DNA from 2 places in the Bacillus sp. JK74 genome. Region 2 is predicted to be linked to the other one. Evidence: predicted binding sites of a transcription regulator. Region 2 holds the regulator's gene; the other holds the start of a gene.
What was found. The regulator NrdR, encoded in region 2, represses ribonucleotide reductase genes. The targets are predictions, from matches to a motif close to AACACNATATATNGTGTT.

Region 1 (9,646 bases), on a different contig from region 2:
TCCGAGTTCCTTCATTATAAATGTTTCATCTATTCACCTGAAAAACGGAGTCATCTGCCGCTGCAGACGACCCCGTTCTCATGATAAAAAGGTTACTCTTTCGGCACGGCGTTTTCAGCGTTCACTGCGCCCGCTCCGTAAATGTTCGGATCTTCATTTGTCCATTGATCCGGACTTTGTTTGATCAATGTTTTCACTTCGTCAGGCGAAAGCTGCGGGTTTTGCTGAAGGATTAAGGCGGCGATGCCCGCACAGATCGGAGTGGCCATGGACGTGCCCGAAAGACTGAAATACAAGGAGCCTACTCGGTTTGATTTCTGTAATTTGTCAAGATATGAACGCGGAGAACGGAGAGATACGATATCGACCCCGGGCGCAAGAATGTCAGGCTTCTCTTTTCCGTACACCGTCGGGCCGCGGCTTGAGAAAGAAGCGACCGTATCGTCCTCATTGCTGGCTGTATCATTGTCATCATAGGCGCCTACCGTGATGACCTTCTCGCTGACACCGGGGCTTGAAATCGTTTGAGCTTCCGGACCGGAGTTGCCCGCGGCGACGCAGACGACGATTCCTTCATTCCATGCCTCTTCAACGGCCTTGACGAGCGGGTCGTCCGTTTCTTTATCATATCTGAGCGCATCTCCGCCCAGTGACATGCTGATGATTCTGATCGGATTCTTTGTGTGTTCTTTATTATATTGTATGCACCATTCCACACCTTCAATGATATCAGCCAAGGTTCCTGATCCTGATTTGTTTAAAACCTTGACTCCGATCAGATCGGCTTCCGGCGCCGGCCCCTGATATTTACCCGAAGATGAAGCGCCGCTGCTTGCGATATCACCGGCGCAATGGGTGCCGTGCCCGTTGTCATCATACGGTTCTGTCTTTTGGTTGACAAAGTCCTCAAATCCGATAATCCTGCCTTCTAAATCGGGATGCTGGTAGATTCCGGTATCAATAACGGCGACGGTTACGCCTTTTCCTGTTAATACGGTGCCGTTACGGGTCACTTCTTTTGCATGAGACGATTCAGCTGCCGTATCAAGGAGAGCTTTTACTTCACGGTTTAAATAGATTTTACGGATATCCCGGCATTGCGAAAGAAGCATGTGAAGGGCGGACGGAGTGACTTCGGCGCTGCAGCAATTGATTGTTTGAAACTGCTTTTTTATAGTGCAGCGTTTTTCTTTTGATAAGACCTGTCCTGTGCTGTGAAAACCGGATTCATGGCAGCCCTCTTCAAATTCAATGATGACTGACATTTTCTTTCTGTTTTTCACCTTTTTTTCGAAAAAATTGTGTAAAAAGCAAGGTGTCCATTTGAAAGGTTTATATAACTGTAATACGTTTTCTCTGAGCGGCCAGTCCAGCTTATGAGCATTTGACCGCACCATTTGTACCATTGAGTAACCAAACATATATACTTTTCCTCCCATTCTGGCGATTCTCTCTATACCATATGAACAGGCCGTATGTTCGGTCAGTTTGTTTGTCCTTCAGGAGCGCTGGTTACTTGCGGCTTTTTCAGGAGAAGAAATCGAGTTGGGTCGGAACATTTGTTCGTTTATAATGAATCCGGCGGAAAGGGGTATATACATGAACATCATATTGGGACACTCCTTGGAAAAACAGCTTCCGATTGATATTATATATATGAAAAAAGACGGCTCCGTTTCAAAACGGACCATTATGATAAAAAAAGGGGATGAGCGGGCTGTAACGGCATTTTGCTGTACAAAAAGGCAGATGAGAACTTTTTTGACGGGCTCCATTCTGTCCTGCGCATTTGCTTCGGGAGGCGGATATTCATTTTTAAAAGCGTATTCTTGATGCCGTCCGTTTCCGGCCGTGAATCTCCCGCCCCTGAAAATTCGGGCGTTCCTCCCTTTTTTTTTGCCCTCTCTCAACCTTTTTTCACTGATGCCCGGCATTTGAGCGCTTGAACCGTGACAATCCATTGATTTTTCGAAACCGGGAAGTTTTTCACTGATGATAATGTTAATAGAATGTTAAGATAAGACCTATTGACAAAAATCCATATAATGAATATTTCATTTTTCAGAAAGGAGCAAAGAAGGAGAGCTGATGAAAAGAATTTTACTTAATGTCATCATTATCGTAGCAATGGTCTTACTAATAAGATGTGCTCATTATGCGTCAGACCCTGATCCCTCGAATTCTTCTGATACATACACAGATTTTAAAGATCTGGCTGAACATGAAGACCCCGATGATTATCATATATCGTACAATAAGCGAAAGGGGAGCCCCGTATTGATCATGTCGCCGCACGGAGGGAGAATTGAGGGCGGGGTGAGCGAGATCGTCCGCTCTTTCAGGGATGATTATTCAACCTACCTGTTTGAGGGATTAAAAGCGCATGATAACCAGACTCTTCATATTACGAGCACCAAGTTCGATGAGCCTTCAGCAGTCGAAAGCATTAAGCAGCACCATTATGTTATCGCAGTTCACGGTTATAAAGGCGACGAGAAAAATACTCTTGTCGGAGGAAGCGACCGGAAGCGGGCGAAAAAATTGGTGAGAGCTCTCAAACGAAACGGATTTCCTGCAGAATTGGCAACCTCAAAAACCGGTCTGGCCGGGGTTGACACCGAAAATATCAATAACCAGGCGCAAACCGGGCTGAGTATACAGCTTGAGATCAGCAGAGAACAGCGGGAAGCGTTTTTTGATAATTTTGATTACCGCGAAAGGGAATTCACAAAAACGGAGGAATTTTACCGGTTTGTCCGTACGATAAAAAGAGTGATCAATCAAGAGTATTCGTGAGCTTAAAAAAAGACAAACCAGTGAAAGGTGAGTAAACTGAAAAAAAAGGAGGTTTGTCCCTTGGCAAAACATCACTTTTATTTAAAAGCAAATTGGCCCGGAAATCGCAATGACGTCGGCGATATTAAAAGCGGCCGGCTGGAAACGGCTGTGTCCATTCCTAAGGAAATGGACGGACCCGGAGAAGGCACAAATCCTGATGAAATGCTGCTTGGAGCGGCCGCGACCTGTTATATTATAACGCTTGCGGCGATGATGGAAAGAAGCGGTCTGGATAAAGAAGATCTACATATGGAATCTGAAGGAATTGTAGACGTCACGAACGGTGTGTTCACGTACCAGAAAATCATTCACCGCCCGTTTATATTATTAAAGCCGGATGCAGCCGAAACGGACTTTACGCTCGCCAGGAAGTTAGCGCAAAAAGCGGAGTCCTCCTGTATGATTTCTCGAGCGGTCCAAGGAAACGTGGAGATGGAGCTTGAGGTTGAAGTAAAAGCTGCCCGCGCTTGACGAGTTCAAACGGTCAGCTCCGGGCCGTTTGATTTTTTTTAGCTTTTTGAGACTTGGAACGGTTCAGCAGGATGACGCCCGTGATGACAAAAATAAGCCCGATCATCATTTTGGCTGTCATGGCTTCCTTAAAAACAAAAAAGCCGACAATTGCCGTTAAAGCCGTGCCGACACCTGACCATGTCGCGTATGCGGCGGATAAATCAAGGCTTTTCAAAGAGAAGCTCAAAAACATAAAAGAGGCTCCGATTCCGGCAATGACGCCGAGAGCGGGCCATAAGTGCGTAAAACCGTCCGACAGCTTCAGCATCGTGCTTCCAAACACTTCTGATACAATGGCTAATGCCAGGCAGAGTAATCCTTTCATATCATGTTTCTCCTTTCTACCAATTCATCAGAATGACACCGGCTAATAAGAATACAAGTCCGATGACGGCCTGCTTGTCCAGTTTTTCATGAAACCATTTCGCTCCGATAATGGATGCGAGCACCGTTCCGGCTCCGCTCCATGTTGCATAGGATAAGCTGAGCGGAATGAGATTCAGTGTCAGTGAAAGCATATAAAAGGCCAATGAATAGCCTGCCACTACAAGCGTGCTCGGCAAAAACCGCGTAAATCCGCGGGAGACCTTCAGCATGGCCGCGCCGATTGACTCTGATAAAATAGCAATTGTGAGGAAGATATAACCCAGAATCATATCAAATCCCCCTCTCATCATAATCCTTATGCCTTTTGTTTAAGGCAGTAAAATAAAATAATATCCGAACTTTGCCCGCCAAGTCAAGACATTAGGCCTATATAAAAAGGCCCCTGAAAGGAGCCCTTTTTGATTGTCTTAGTAGTAATACGGATAGTAAGGGTAGCCGTAACCTCCGTACAAATACGGATTGAACAAAGCGCTTCCGACAAGCCCCCCGACAAGCCCTCCGACAAACGGTCCGCCGTAAAAACCAAACGGCCGTCCGAACCCGCCAAACCAAGGGCGGCCAAACCAAGGCCGGCCAAAACCAAAACCCGGCCGCCCGAAGCCGAATCCGAATCCGGGACGCCCGAACCCGAAGCCCGGCCGTCCAAACCCAAATCCGGGCCGTCCAAACTGTCTCATATCACTATCTGCTTCGTATGTGTATTCTTCATTCATAATTTAGGTACCTCCAAGAATAAATTTGAGATGATAACAGAGTATTCAGCCCACCAATTTTTGATTGGGCGTTTATCAAAAAATAAAGGAGTGAGCTTTTGTGGGCCTGTATCAGTCCGATTGGTCAAAAAAACCTCCGCACACACACGCATACCGGGCTGTTACGGATGTAGTGCAGGGGCATTACCATGTGATCGAAGGCTTTTCACAGCCGGAGAACGGCAGCAATACAGATGAGCATACACATTTCTATACGGGCATCACCTCGTTTGAAAACGGCCATTTTCATAGGTATTACGGCATTTCCGGCCCTGCCATCCCGAGGGTTGACGGAACACATTACCATGAGCTTTCAGAGACCACCTTTGCCGCCTACAATGAGCCGATTCAGATCCAGCACGGCGGCGTCGTTTACGATCCGCGGGAGAAAGGACGGAAAACGCACCGCCATACGCTCAAAGGAAAAACGAGAGAGGTTGTCGGAAACGAGCCGATCGGGTGGTAGCGGATGTTTAGCGCTCAGGAAAAAGGGCAAAATGGATAGGTGCCTGAAGAAATGAATGCTATAATTAGGGGGAGATTTATAAAAGAGAGTGATACATATTGAAAAATAAAAAACAGCCTGTCGTCATACTCGTCGGACCGACGGCAGTCGGAAAAACAAAACTAAGCATCGGACTCGCGAAAATGCTGAATGCGGAAATCATCAGCGGAGATTCCATGCAGGTATATAAAGGGATGGACATCGGAACGGCCAAAGTCACCGAAGAAGAGACAGAAGGCGTGCCGCATCACCTGATTGATATTTTGGAGCCGTCCGACACTTTTTCAACGGCGGATTATCAGAAAATGGTAAGGGGAAAAATCACCGAGATTGCCGGTAGAGGAAAGCTGCCGATGATTGTCGGGGGGACGGGTCTGTACATTCAGTCCGTGCTGTATGACTATACGTTCACGGAAAACTCCGGCGACCCTGTATTCCGGGAGCGCATGGAGAAACTGGCGGCTGAAGAAGGGGCGGAAGCGCTTCATGCCAAGCTTGCGGCAGCCGACCCGGAAGCGGCGGCAGCCATTCATCAAAACAATACGCGAAGAGTCATCCGCGCGCTCGAAATCCTGCATGTATCGGGAAAAACAATGTCAGAGCATCTTAAAACCCAAAAACGGGAGCTGCTTTACAATGCGGTTCTTATCGGTCTTACAATGGACAGAGAAGTGCTGTACGGCCGGATTAACGAGCGCGTTGACCTGATGCTGGAAACCGGCCTTCTTGACGAAGTAAAGCGGCTGTATGATATGAATATCCGGGACAGCCAATCGATTCAGGCAATCGGCTATAAAGAGCTGTATGAATATCTTGATGGAAAAGTGCCGCTCCCTCAGGCTGTGGAGCAATTAAAACAAAATTCAAGGCGATATGCGAAACGCCAGCTGACCTGGTTTCGCAATAAAATGCCCGTTTCATGGACAGATATGACGCCGCCTGTTGATATTGAGCAGAAAAAAAAGGAAATTTTCGAGTGCATAGCAGGAAAACTGGAAATTTAATCGAAACAGTATTGTATTGAGAACCAAGGAGGACGAAACATGAAACCGATTAATATTCAAGATCAGTTTTTGAATCAAATCCGAAAAGACAATACGTTCGTCACGGTGTTTTTACTCAACGGCTTTCAGCTTCGCGGCCAGGTAAAAGGCTTTGACAACTTTACCGTTTTGCTCGAAACGGAGGGGAAGCAGCAGCTTATTTATAAACATGCCATCTCCACGTTCGCCCCGCAAAAAAACGTCCAGCTTGAGCTTGAATAGACTTTTTGACAAAGACCATGAACAATGGTCTTTTTCTATGCGCGTCTGTATATTGCAGGCCGTATATCGGAAAGATAAAAGGGGGTACGGAAAATCGTGTTCGAAAGTGAAAATGAACTGAGAAGAATCAGGATTACGCTCGTTTGGATCGCTGTTTTTTTGCTGTTTGGAGCTTGCAGCAATCACGAGACGGTGGTGACGGATGATGACGGCGGCTTGGCGGATGCCGAACCGCAGACAGAAGGCGTGGTGCAGCTGGAACATAATCGTTTCGGCATTGTCGAGGACGGTTACTTAAAAATATACCGCTATGATGAAAAAACGGATAAAATCGAACTGAAAAAAGAAACGGCGCTGGATGAGCTTGAATAAATTTCACAAGCGTTCGAATTTACAAAGCGGGCCGCACAAGCTACACTAAGTACTGACATTGATCATGCAGAGGGTGAGACGATTGAAACACAAGGTGATAATCAACCATTGGGAAGAAACTTGTGAAGATGATTCCTGCTATGAATATGGAACCAGCATCATCGTTGACGGCAAAGAACTGATCAGAGAGGCTTCCATCACAAGCGCTCTGAAAGCCGTACTGAAAGAAATCGGTGCTGATGTGGAGATTGAAGAAACCGTTGAAAGCGAAAAAAAATGTGATTCTTACAAAAAATAAGAATAAAAGTCTAGACTACTAAGCAGTTTTTTTTCATGTTATGATAGACATCGGCTTACACATGACACCTTGAGTAGGATGAGAGATGATTCTCGTTCTGCTCTCTTTTTTGGGCGTTAATCGGGCCGGAGCCAAAGTCCGCTCTTTCAAAAATATGAATTTTTTATAAATCGATCTCAATATGTTGTGTTTTTCTGAGAGGTTAGTATACTATATATAGTGTTAAGAGATTCATTATTTTTGATAGGTCGTGATAAGGATGGTTCAAATCATATTTGATTCAAAGACAGGGAATGTTCAGCGTTTTGTGAATAAAACAGACTTTCAGCTGATCCGCAAGGTGGACGAAACGGACCACGTGGACACTCCGTTTGTTTTGGTCACCTACACGACAAACTTCGGTCAGGTACCGGCATCAACACAATCATTTCTCGAAAAATACGCCCATCTCTTATTAGGAGTCGCTGCGAGCGGCAACAAAGTATGGGGCGATAACTTTGCAAAAAGCGCCGATACCATCTCTAGACAATATCAGGTGCCGATCTTGCACAAATTTGAACTCAGCGGCACATCTAAAGACGTTGAATTGTTTACTCAGGAGGTAGAAAGAGTTGTCACAAAATCAAGTGCCAAAATGGATCCAGTTAAATAACGAAATCATGATCCAACAAGATGGAAAATTCCAGTTTGATAAAGATAAAGAGGCTGTACATAGCTATTTTGTAGACTATATCAATCAAAACACAGTTTTCTTTCACGATTTAAAAGAGAAGCTGGATTATTTGATTGAAAACCAATACTACGAAGAGGAATTCTTAAGCCTTTATTCTTTTGAAGACATTAAAGAAGTGTTTAAGACAGCTTACGCTAAGAAGTTTCGTTTTCCTTCCTTCATGAGTGCGTTTAAATTCTATAATGACTATGCTTTGAAAACGAATGACAAGAAAAAAATCCTCGAGCGTTATGAGGACCGGATCTCAATCGTCGCGCTGTTCTTCGCAAACGGCGACACTGAGAAAGCAAAAGAATATGTGAACTTGATGATCAATCAGGAATATCAGCCAAGCACACCGACATTTTTGAATGCCGGCAGAAAACGCCGCGGAGAACTTGTGAGCTGTTTCTTGCTCGAAGTCAATGATTCCTTAAACGATATTTCACGGGCGATCGATATTTCCATGCAGCTGTCTAAATTGGGCGGCGGGGTTTCTCTTAATCTGTCCAAGCTCCGCGCGAAAGGTGAAGCGATTAAAGATGTTGAGAATGCCACAAAAGGCGTTGTAGGCGTCATGAAGCTTCTTGATAACGCGTTCCGTTACGCTGACCAAATGGGGCAAAGACAAGGCTCTGGCGCGGCGTACTTAAACATTTTCCACCGCGATATCAATGACTTTCTTGATACGAAAAAGATTTCTGCGGATGAAGATGTGCGTGTCAAAACGCTTTCTATCGGTGTCGTCATTCCGGATAAGTTCGTTGAGCTTGCACGTGAGGACAAAGCGGCTTATGTATTCTATCCGCACACGATTTATAAAGAATACGGCCAGCATATGGATGAGATGGACATGACGGCGATGTATGAGGAACTTGTCGACAACCCGCGTGTCAAAAAAGAAAAAGTGAATGCGCGCAAATTGCTTGAAAAGCTTGCCGTTCTCCGTTCTGAGTCAGGTTATCCATACATTATGTTCCAGGACAACGTAAACAAAGAGCATGCGAATAACCACGTATCAAAAGTGAAATTCTCGAACCTTTGCTCTGAAGTGCTTCAGGCGTCACAGGTTTCGGCTTACACAGATTATGACGAGGAAGACGAAATCGGCTTGGACATTTCCTGCAACCTTGGTTCATTAAATATACTGAATGTCATGAAACATAAATCGATTGAGCGCACGGTGAAACTCGCGACGGATTCCCTGACTCATGTATCTGAGACGACGGATATCCGCAACGCGCCGGCAGTCAGACGCGCGAACAAAGCGATGAAGTCGATCGGTTTAGGCGCCATGAACCTTCACGGCTACCTGGCCCAAAACGGCATCGCTTATGAAAGCCCGGAAGCAAGAGATTTCGCCAATACGTTCTTTATGATGGTGAACTTTTATTCCATCCAGCGTTCAGCTGAGCTTGCGAAAGAAAAAGGCGAAACGTTTGAGCATTATGAAGGCTCCACTTATGCAACGGGAGAATATTTCAATAAATACATCGAAAAAGAGTTCTCACCGGCATACGAAAAAATCGCTGCGCTCTTTGAAGGCATGCACATCCCGACAATCGAAGACTGGAAAGAGCTGAAGGCGTTTGTCGCCGAAAACGGCATGTACCACAGCTACAGACTGTGCATCGCGCCGACAGGCTCCATTTCCTATGTCCAATCCAGCACGGCGTCCGTTATGCCGATCATGGAACGGATCGAAGAAAGAACATACGGAAATTCAAAAACGTATTACCCGATGCCGGGGTTAGCGTCTAATAACTGGTTCTTCTACAAAGAAGCTTATGATATGGACATGTTCAAAGTGGTGGATATGATCGCGACAATCCAGCAGCATATCGATCAGGGAATCAGCTTTACCCTGTTTTTGAAAGATACGATGACAACTCGTGATCTGAACCGTATTGATCTGTATGCCCACCATAGAGGCATCAAAACCATTTACTATGCAAGAACGAAAGATACCGGGCAGGACAGCTGTCTTTCTTGTGTCGTTTGATT
Region 2 (9,646 bases):
CCGTGCGGATGAATTCTTCTTTAATCTGATCAGGGCGGACGAAAATGTGCGCGTCATTTAACGTCATGCCGCGTACGCGCTGAAGACCTGAAAGCGCCCCGGACATTTCGTATCGGTGCATCGTTCCCAGCTCTGCAATCCGGATCGGAAGCTCGCGGTAGCTGTGAATGTCCTGTTTATAAATCATCATATGGTGAGGACAGTTCATCGGACGGAGCACGAGTGTTTCATTGTCCATTTCCATCGGCGGGAACATTGTATCCTGATAATGATCCCAGTGGCCTGATGTTTCGTACAGGTCTTTGCTTCCGAGGACAGGCGTATAGACGTGCTCATAACCGAGGCTCAGCTCTTTATCCACAATGTAGCGCTCGATCACGCGGCGGATGGTCGCGCCTTTCGGCAGCCAGAGCGGCAGACCTTGTCCGACTTTTTGAGAGTTGGCAAACAATTTTAATTCTTTGCCCAGTTTTCGGTGGTCACGCTCTTTCGCTTCTTCAAGCATGCGCAAATGCTCTTTTAAGTCATCCTTTTTAAAGAAGGCCGTGCCGTAAATGCGCTGAAGCATTTGGTTTTTGCTGTCGCCGCGCCAGTATGCGCCCGCAAGGCTCAGCAGCTTAAATTCTTTAATTTTGCCTGTAGACGGCACATGCACGCCGCGGCACAGGTCAAAAAATTCGCCCTGCTCATAAATGGAGACCGTTTCGTCTTCTGGGATGGCATCCAGCAATTCAAGCTTCAGATTATCGCCGATTTCCGCAAACATGGCTTTTGCTTCATCACGGCTCACTTCTTTTCGGATGATCGGCAGATTTTCACCAATGATGCGTTTCATTTCTTTTTCAATCTTCGGAAGGTCATCCGGCGTCAGCGCCTGCTCCATTTCAACGTCATAATAGAACCCGTTTTCAATGACGGGGCCGACTCCGAATTTCACATCTTTATAAATGCGTTTAATCGCCTGGGCCAATAAATGCGCCGTGCTGTGCCGCATGATGTTCAAGCCTTCTTCTGTGCCTTCTGTAATGATTTCTACGGCACCGTCCTCTTGAATCGGCGTTCTTAAATCAATTTCCTGTCCGTTCAGTTTTCCGGCTAAAGACTTTTTCTTTAATCCCGGACTGATGGATGCCGCGATATCTTCTGTTGTTGTTCCTTTCGGAAATTCCTTTACCGCTCCGTCCGGAAATGTGATGTTGATCATATCTGACATCTTCGTCACTCCTTTTTTTATGCAAATCAAAAACCCCGCCCCCTATGAAAGGGACGAGGTTAAATAAACGGAATCGTGGTTCCACCCTTTTTTCCGCGCGGCCGATTGTTTCGGCACCTGCGGCTCTAAACTCTGTAACGGGAGTTCCCGTCAGCTATTACTGGCGCTTATTCCGGCGTTCACAGCTGAAGTTCAAAGGCGGTAAAGACAATGATCCATAGCTGGAAAGCTTTCAGCCTGGGCTCTCCTCTCTTATAAAGCCGGTATCAATGCTTCATGTCCTTATCAATACGTGTAGCAATCATTAATCTTTTATGTATTATAAAATGTCTGTGAGAAAAATGCAACTCGGTTTTCCGTCTGATTTCGCACAGACAGCCCTGCCGCTTACGCAAGGCCGTCCGAGCGGCTATCCTTCCGTCTTCTCGGCTGCAAACGCGCCCAGCGGAAAAAGGCGCACCCTCTCCTGAAACACGTTTTGAATCGTTCTGGACATCATATGTTCCGGTTTGTCCGTATACAGTTCTACCGTCTCAGGCGCAATGGAGATCAGCGGCGCAAGGAGATGGGAATCTATATACATCGGGTGCTCCCGCACAAACCGTCTGTCTATGTATTTTTTCTGTTCCCGTTCTGACACATAGCGCAGCTCCCACAGCGTAAAAGCCCGGTCATGTACGATGCGGACTTTCTTCATCCGCGGCGGATTGGATGTCACATAATCTCTCAGAGACTGGATAAAGTTTTGATATTCCTGTTCCATCCGGTATTCATCTATCGCAGCCTCCGCGTATTCTCTGAGCCTCTCATAATACCTGCCGAGCCGGAACGTCTGAAACGAACGCACGGAAAAAACACCCGCATCAAGTGAAATCGTCCGGAGCGCATCTGAAATAAACTGTGTGCGCGGCTCTTTCTTCGGCTCAAACGGATGATCCTCAAGCTCTCCTTCCATAATGCTGTGTGCAAGCTGAAGGATTTGCTGCTGTTCATCCTGATCGGTGAAGCAGTATGCGTCCTCAATAAGCGAAAGCATATGCTCGTCTTCTTTGCATTCCAAAAAAAACCTGACAAGTATCGGCTCAATAAAGCGCTGAACGCAAAAAGCCGTTTCAGACCTTGCGATTCCGACTTTTTTTATGCCTTCACGGACAATAAAATGTCTCCGGTCGTCCGATTGCTGAATGAGATGTAAAAAAGCGGCGGTATCGTGGTCATCTTCAAAGATCACTTCAAGCATATTTGTCCCCCCTTACGGCATCTGTTACAAGTATATGGGGGATGTTTTTAAAATAGACGTAAAGGTTAGCTTTCACCGCCGAACAAATGACGCACCTTCTTTTTAAATATAACGGGAAGCGATAAAAATACGACGTAAAGACAGATCACGCAGAGTACGGTCAGCACATTGCCGGACATAAAGCTCGCGCCGAGCACATTCAGGACGATCGTCCCCGGAATGATGCCCGCTGCGGTCGCCAAAAAATACGTTACCGGCCTGACTTTCGATAGGCCCGCGGCATAGCTGATCACATCAAAGTTAACAGGCAGAATGCGCAGGATAAAAATATAAAAGAAGCCATTGGTTTTCATCTGCTTTTGAATGGCTTCCATTTTTCCATGACGGCTTTTCTCATTAAAGGCAAACAGCCCCGCCGCAAAAAAAGACGCGGCGGCAGCGCCCATTGAGCCCGCCAGCGTATACATGGTGCCGAAAAACGGGCCGAACGCCAATCCTCCGGCGACGGAAACGATTGATACGGGAAACAGCACAAAAGGCCTGACGATGGAAATTCCGATAAACACAAGCGGCGCAAAAACACCGAACGATAACACCCACAGCCGGATCTCCTTAGGCGACAGATTCAGATATTTGCGGTTTGCCCACAGCAAAAGACCCGCTCCCGCCGCAGCCGCAGCCCAAGTGACAGCCTTCTTATTCCTCATTCCCTCAAATCCTTCCCATTGGACGCCGGCATCATGAACGGCGGCGGTTTTCCCCGTCAAGACGGACAGGCGAAGCCAAATATAAAATCCGCTCCATCAGTCTTGCCGCTTTTACTTCTTCCTTTTCTCCCCGCTGTGAATACGTAAAATGATGCTTCAGCTCGTCTGGTGAAAAATTAGACGAGAAGAAAGTGGGAAGCTGCTGGCTCATTCTGTGCTGAAGCACGGTGCCGATGACTTCATCCCTGACCCAGCTTGTCATTGATTCCGCTCCGATGTCATCAAGCATCAGTACGGGCGTCGTTTTCACCATATTCAGTTTCGCCTCCAACGACTGATCCTGGAGCGAGTTTTTCAGCTCTCTGACAAATTCGGGAACATATACGATCATTGATGAATACTCTTTTTCCGCCAGTTCGTTGGCAATGGCGGCTAAAATAAATGTCTTTCCGATTCCGAATTTTCCGTACAGATACAGGCCTTTGCCTTTTCCCGTTTCATTATAGCTCTTCAGAAAATCCGTCACATGCTGGAAAATGCCGAGTCTGCTCGGATCGGTAATGTCGATCTGCTGAAACGTCGCGCCGAGAAGATCCTGCTGGATATACATGCTCTTCATCAGGGACTTTTGCCTTTTCTGGCGGTCGAGCTTTCTCTTTTCCGGACATTCGTAATATTCAATATCAATGGAACGCCCGTTGATCACAAGCTTCGGATGGTAGCCTTCAAGCAGGCTGTTCGTCCGGCTGTCTTTCGAACAGAAGGCGCACTGTTTGCTTTGCTGAACGAATTCGTACAGTTTATTTAACCCTCTGTCAATCATGCTTTGATTGATTACATCTTTCTGTTCCTTCAAAAAAGCCTGGACGTCTTCGTCGGCCATGACTTGCTGCTGCATTCGTTCCAGGCGTTTTTGAAAGTCAGGTCTTTTCGTCACGCCTTCTAAGGATCGGCTGATCGGTTCCATTCAATATCACCCCGCTTCTCTGTCTCAATAGGCAGAGTATTTTTTCAGTTTTTTCATTTCTTCCATCATTTTTTTCTTCTGTTCTTCAAGATCCTGTGCGGAAAGAGCCGGCTGTTCTTGTTTCTTCCCGGTTTCTTCTTCTTTCATCCAATCAGGGCGCTTTTCTTCCCGGACGGTTTTTTTGCCGCGCGCCGCGCCGTTTGTTTTGCCGTCCGCCCAATCAAGATATTGCCTGTGCTCTTCGATTGCGAGCTTCATTGCTTCCCGTACCGTTTTGACTTTCTTTCTGGCCCAGTGGGCGGCGATTTTTTGGATATAGTTTTTGGACAGCTTCATATCCGTTTTCAGCATGACATAATAAATCAGCACATTGGTGACGCCGGGCTCAAGCTTTTGTTCGAACATAATATCGGCAATAATCTGCAGGTCGGCTTTTGACGGCTCGGTCCCGTCCGCAATGTCCTGAAGAAGCTTTCTCGGTGATATGGTCTCAAGCTGTGCGATGAGTTCGCCGTTCAATGAATCGTCCTTTTCCGTCCGGTTTTCTCTCAAGGTGACAGGCTGTGTTTTATCAATCAGTTCCGGAAGCTTGCCGCTTCTTTCAATTTGGTACCAGTCGCTGGCCGCTTTCCTCAGCGCTTCTGCCGTTATCGTATCCTGTTCATTAATTGCGGTCATGACGACGTGCTGCATGGAGATAGGATCTATTCCGTATAAATATGAAAGCTTTTTAATGCTCTCCCGCACATCCTGTGTGATTGATTTGCGCGGTATCATCGTTTCTGATAACCCCGCCAAAAACAGCTCAAAATCAAACACTTCCTCCGTCACCGTATAGGAAGGCGCTTGTCCGACAGACGCCGTCTCATAGTCCTCGGGGAGCTTCATCACCTCTTCCATATCAGGCGTCATTTTCCATTCACTCGGCTGAAAAGAGGCAAAGGCGTGATTAAACGGACGGGTAATTTCCCTTGCGCCCGCGCCGACGGAAGGGTGCGTGTAAAATTGTCTCAGCTGCTGGTATTTCGTTTTACCGACTCTGTTATAAAGAAAGACATTCAGCATGCCGTCTTCAAAAAAATCATTCGGCCTGAGCGGGGGCAGCAGCTCATAAATAAACATCCGCTCTTTTTGCTCGGACTCCCGGATATACACTTTCAGCAGCCCGATTCCTTCAAGCTTTCCCTGTTCATGATGAATCTTTTTTAAATTTGACTGCATCATGCCCATCAGCTGCCTGTGCGTGGATTCCGCTCCCCACAAGCGGTTCTGCTCAAGCTCCCCCCACAAGGTCATATAAAGGGAGAATGCAAAAGAACCGATCAGCGGCTGGTACAGATGTGTCAAAACCTGTCTGTCGACATCCTGAAGAAGCGAACGGCTTTTGACCGTATAAGGATCTACAGGCAATACGTCATTCCAATAGTCAGCCATGATTCTCAAACCTTCCGATATGTTTCTACTCTCATTTTACACCGTTTCTGCGATCTATCAAATGCCAATTTTGCTCATGAGAAAAGAGCCAGACACAATCTCTTAGCTCTCTCAGCGTTCTTTCTTTATTAAATCTTTCAATTCATCGATAAACACGTTTATATCCTTAAACTGCCGGTAGACGGAGGCAAAGCGGACATAAGACACCTCATCGATTTTCGCCAGGCGGTCCATTACCATTTCACCGACAAGTTCGCTTTTGACTTCAGATACGCCTTGGTTTCTCAGCTCTTTTTCAATGTCAAAGCACATGTCTTCCAATGTTTTTAAAGGAACGGGCCTTTTTTCACAAGCTTTAATTAACCCGCGCAGCATTTTTTCACGGCTGAATTCTTCCCGGACGCCTTCTTTTTTCACGACGATCAGAGGCATCTCTTCAAACTTCTCAAATGTAGTGAAGCGGTAATGGCAGGCTTCGCATTCCCGCCTTCTGCGGATTGATTTCCCTTCGTCCGCAGGCCGTGAATCAAGTACGCGGGAACCGTTATGCTGGCATGAAGGACATTTCAAATTGGATCAGCTCCCATCTGTTTCGTTGCTGTAATGCGGTTCGCAAGCTTCCGGTAAATGCCCGCCAACGTTTCTAGGATGAGCCTATTTGTTGGGAGAGCCGATAGACCGGCCTTATCTTTTCTATTTTACAAAAAAAATGCTTAAAGAAAAAGCAATGCTGTTTTTTTACATTAGAAAAGGAGCATCAGCTTCAAAGCGCGTAATGGCTTTTTCAGCTTAGCTCCCTTGTGTTTGCGTTTTGAAAATTACAGTACTTTCGCTTGTGCCTGTTTAATCTGTACAGGCCCCATTCCTCTCGGTATTTCAATGTTTTCTCTTGTATCTGCATGTAATGCGTCCGCAATGTAATCCGCAGCCACATTAGGATCCAGGTCTCCACAAGTATAAACATCAATGCTTGCATATCCGTGTTCAGGAAAACTGTGAATCGTTAAATGTGACTCAGAGATAATAACGACTCCGCTTACGCCTTGCGGTGCAAATTTGTGAAATGCGACCTCGCGCACCTCAGCTCCTGATTTCAAAGCAGCATTTACAAACGTTTTTTCAATAAAATCCATGTCATTGAGCTTATCAAAATCGCATCCCCACAGCTCGGAGATGACGTGACGCCCCATTGTTTCCATAATCATGGACCCCCCTTAACAAGAATTAAAAAAGTGAATTTCCGAGAACTGACCCGGCCATTTACCACGGGGGAAAGTTAGTCCGGAGAGGTCCTAACCCTTTAAGTAATTCCGAAGCAGTCACGAGCAAGAAGTTCACGAAAGATAGTATACTGTGTTTAAGTTTATTTTGCAAGGTGTGTTTTTTGCGAATATGCCGTTAAGGGTTTTTTTCTAACAAATGTCCATGATCTTTAGTCTACACAGCTGACGGGTGTTTCATTCGCGCGGCGACGTGACGGATAAGATCAACGACCCGGCAGGAATATCCCCATTCATTGTCATACCAGGCGAGCACCTTTACTTTTCGGTCTTCCATCACCATCGTTGTCAGTCCGTCGATGATCGCAGAGTGTGAATTCGTATTATAATCCGAAGAAACGAGCGGCTCATCCGAATAATCAAGAATTCCGTACATCGACGTTTTTGCGGCTCTTTGGAAAGCGGCGTTCACTTGCTCGGCAGACACATCTGTTTTCAGATCGCAGACAAGGTCCACTAATGACACATTCGGAACGGGAACACGCAAAGCAAGACCGTGAAGTTTTCCTTTCAAATGAGGCAGCACGAGCGACAGCGCTTTAGCGGCGCCTGTAGAAGTCGGAATGATGGATTCTCCGCACGCTCTCGCCCTCCGCAGATCTTTATGCGGATTGTCGATATTTTTTTGATCATTCGTGTAAGCGTGAACAGTCGTCATCAGGCCGCTTTCAATCCCGAATTCCTGATCAAGCACTTTGACGACCGGCGCAAGACAGTTTGTCGTGCAGGATGCATTTGAAATAATGACATGTTCATCGGGATTGAACTGCTCTTCATTTACTCCCATGACAATGGTAACGTCTTCATTTTTGCCCGGAGCCGTCAAAATGACTTTTTTCGCCCCTGCTTCAATATGGCTCATCGCTTTTTCTTTTGAATTAAATTTCCCCGTTGCCTCTACGACGATGTCTATTCCGCATTCTTTCCACGGAAGCTCTCTCGGGTCCCGGCGATTGAACAGCATAATATGTTTTCCGTTGACGATCAGGCTGTCGTCGGCGGTCTCAACTTCTTGATCGTATTTGCCGTGAATTGTGTCATACTTTATCAAATGAGCAAGCGTTTCCGGGGGATAGCTTGCATTAATGGCTGTTATTTGAATTTGATCATCTTCCATTGCTTTTCTGAACACCATTCTTCCGATTCTTCCAAACCCGTTGATTGCTACTTTTACCTTCATGCTCAGGTCACCCCTTTTTAATATGCCACTCTAATTTACCTTTATTTATATATAGTATAACACATTAAAAGAAATCCGCCAGTACAACTTGATAAAAATCCACCCTTATACCGATCAATATGTTGTTCAATCGGTTTTTTTGCATATAAAATGATCTTTCTTCCATAAAAAAAGCAGGATCAGCGTCTCAGGCTGCCTGCTTTTTTCTTATATTTGTCCCGGTTCTTTAAATTTGTCATTTAAAATGCTGTCCTCTAAAACGGAAGACACCTCGCCGTACCGTTTAGCAATATGCATCGCGCCCCAGTCACACAGCGCATTTAAAATTCTTTCCAGACTGTGCCCGTATTCACTCAGCTCGTATTCCACTTTCGGCGGCACCTGATTGTACACGATCCGGTTGATGACGCCGTCAGCTTCCAGCTCCCGCAATTGCTGTGTCAGCATCTTCTGGGTGATGTCCGGCATAAGCCGCTTCAATTCGCTTGTCCGTTTTTTCCCGCGCATGAGGTGGCAGAGGATCACACACTTCCATTTTCCGCCGATCACTTCAAGCGCCGCCTCTACGGATATATTGTATTTTTTCTTCAGCAACGGTAATTCCTCCTCATCTATAGGAACTAAAAAGTGCCTATGGCACTTAAAAGTACGTTCTTTTCAATGACACTTCTATCAATCATAATGACATTTGCCGGCTGAAAAGGAATGTACTCTTATACTTATATCGTTTACCCGGCATCATTTCAACCATACATTATCGTTCAAGGAGGAAAACAGATGTCTTCACATCGCCAAAGCTATTTACCAGCGCTGCTGGCATTAGCCGTCAGCGCTTTTGCGATCGGCACAACCGAATTTATCAGCGTCGGACTGCTGCCGCTTATATCTCAAGATCTGCATATACCTGTGACAACGGCGGGACTTACCGTTTCCATGTATGCTCTGGGCGTGACATTCGGCGCGCCGGTTTTAACGTCTCTCACATCCGGCATGTCGCGGAAAACGCTGCTGCTCTGGGTAATGTTGATTTTTATCGCCGGAAATACACTCGCAGCGAGCGCTTCCTCAATCGGCGTCTTACTGGCGGCACGGGTCATTTCGGCTTTTTCCCACGGCATTTTCATGTCAATCGGGGCAACGATCGCCGCCAATATCGTGCCGGAGCATAAAAGAGCAAGCGCGATTTCTATCATGTTCACGGGGCTGACGGTGGCTACGGTGACCGGCGTTCCGTTCGGCACCTATCTCGGCCAGCAATTCGGATGGAGGATTGCCTTTGCCGTCATTGTGGCGGTAGGAATCATCGCATTCCTCACAAACGCGCTTCTCGTTCCGTCACATTTGCGAAAAGGGACGAAAACCGCATTTTCCGAGCAGGTCAAACTCGTCACAAACGGCCGGTTATTGCTTTTATTTATTATTACGGCGTTAGGCTACGGCGGAACGTTTGTCGTGTTTACGTATTTATCTCCGCTTCTTCAGGAGGTAACCGGTTTTCAGAAAGAAACCGTCGCGGCCATCCTGCTCATTTACGGAATTGCGATTGCCATCGGAAACATGATTGGCGGCCGTTTATCAAACCGGAATCCGCTAAAAGCCTTGTTTTATATGTTCATTGTCCAGGC

Region 1: a site for NrdR is predicted at 7,137-7,154, ahead of nrdI (class Ib ribonucleoside-diphosphate reductase assembly flavoprotein NrdI). Genes of this name have one in related genera too.

Annotation. Positions count from the first base shown of each region.
Region 1 covers NZ_JBSJQB010000002.1:159,072-168,717, reverse strand. Annotated here, with positions in the region: gene ACWJJ5_RS05685 (S8 family serine peptidase) at 93-1,421, opposite strand; gene ACWJJ5_RS05680 (hypothetical protein) at 1,600-1,833, shown strand; gene ACWJJ5_RS05675 (poly-gamma-glutamate hydrolase family protein) at 2,089-2,796, shown strand; gene ACWJJ5_RS05670 (OsmC family protein) at 2,857-3,309, shown strand; gene erbB (SMR family multidrug efflux transporter EbrB) at 3,323-3,676, opposite strand; gene erbA (SMR family multidrug efflux transporter EbrA) at 3,693-4,007, opposite strand; gene ACWJJ5_RS05655 (hypothetical protein) at 4,146-4,451, opposite strand; gene ACWJJ5_RS05650 (YmaF family protein) at 4,552-4,956, shown strand; gene miaA (tRNA (adenosine(37)-N6)-dimethylallyltransferase MiaA) at 5,055-5,999, shown strand; gene hfq (RNA chaperone Hfq) at 6,039-6,260, shown strand; gene ACWJJ5_RS05635 (YmzC family protein) at 6,357-6,632, shown strand; gene ACWJJ5_RS05630 (hypothetical protein) at 6,715-6,930, shown strand; gene nrdI (class Ib ribonucleoside-diphosphate reductase assembly flavoprotein NrdI) at 7,190-7,582, shown strand; gene nrdE (class 1b ribonucleoside-diphosphate reductase subunit alpha) at 7,542-9,644, shown strand.
Region 2 covers NZ_JBSJQB010000003.1:173,734-183,379, reverse strand. Annotated here, with positions in the region: gene thrS (threonine--tRNA ligase) at 1-1,213, opposite strand, end outside; gene ytxC (putative sporulation protein YtxC) at 1,623-2,453, opposite strand; gene ACWJJ5_RS11070 (TVP38/TMEM64 family protein) at 2,519-3,160, opposite strand; gene dnaI (primosomal protein DnaI) at 3,192-4,127, opposite strand; gene ACWJJ5_RS11060 (replication initiation and membrane attachment family protein) at 4,152-5,561, opposite strand; gene nrdR (transcriptional regulator NrdR) at 5,673-6,131, opposite strand; gene speD (adenosylmethionine decarboxylase) at 6,380-6,760, opposite strand; gene ACWJJ5_RS11045 (glyceraldehyde-3-phosphate dehydrogenase) at 6,999-8,021, opposite strand; gene ACWJJ5_RS11040 (winged helix-turn-helix transcriptional regulator) at 8,229-8,615, opposite strand; gene ACWJJ5_RS11035 (MFS transporter) at 8,799-9,646, shown strand, end outside.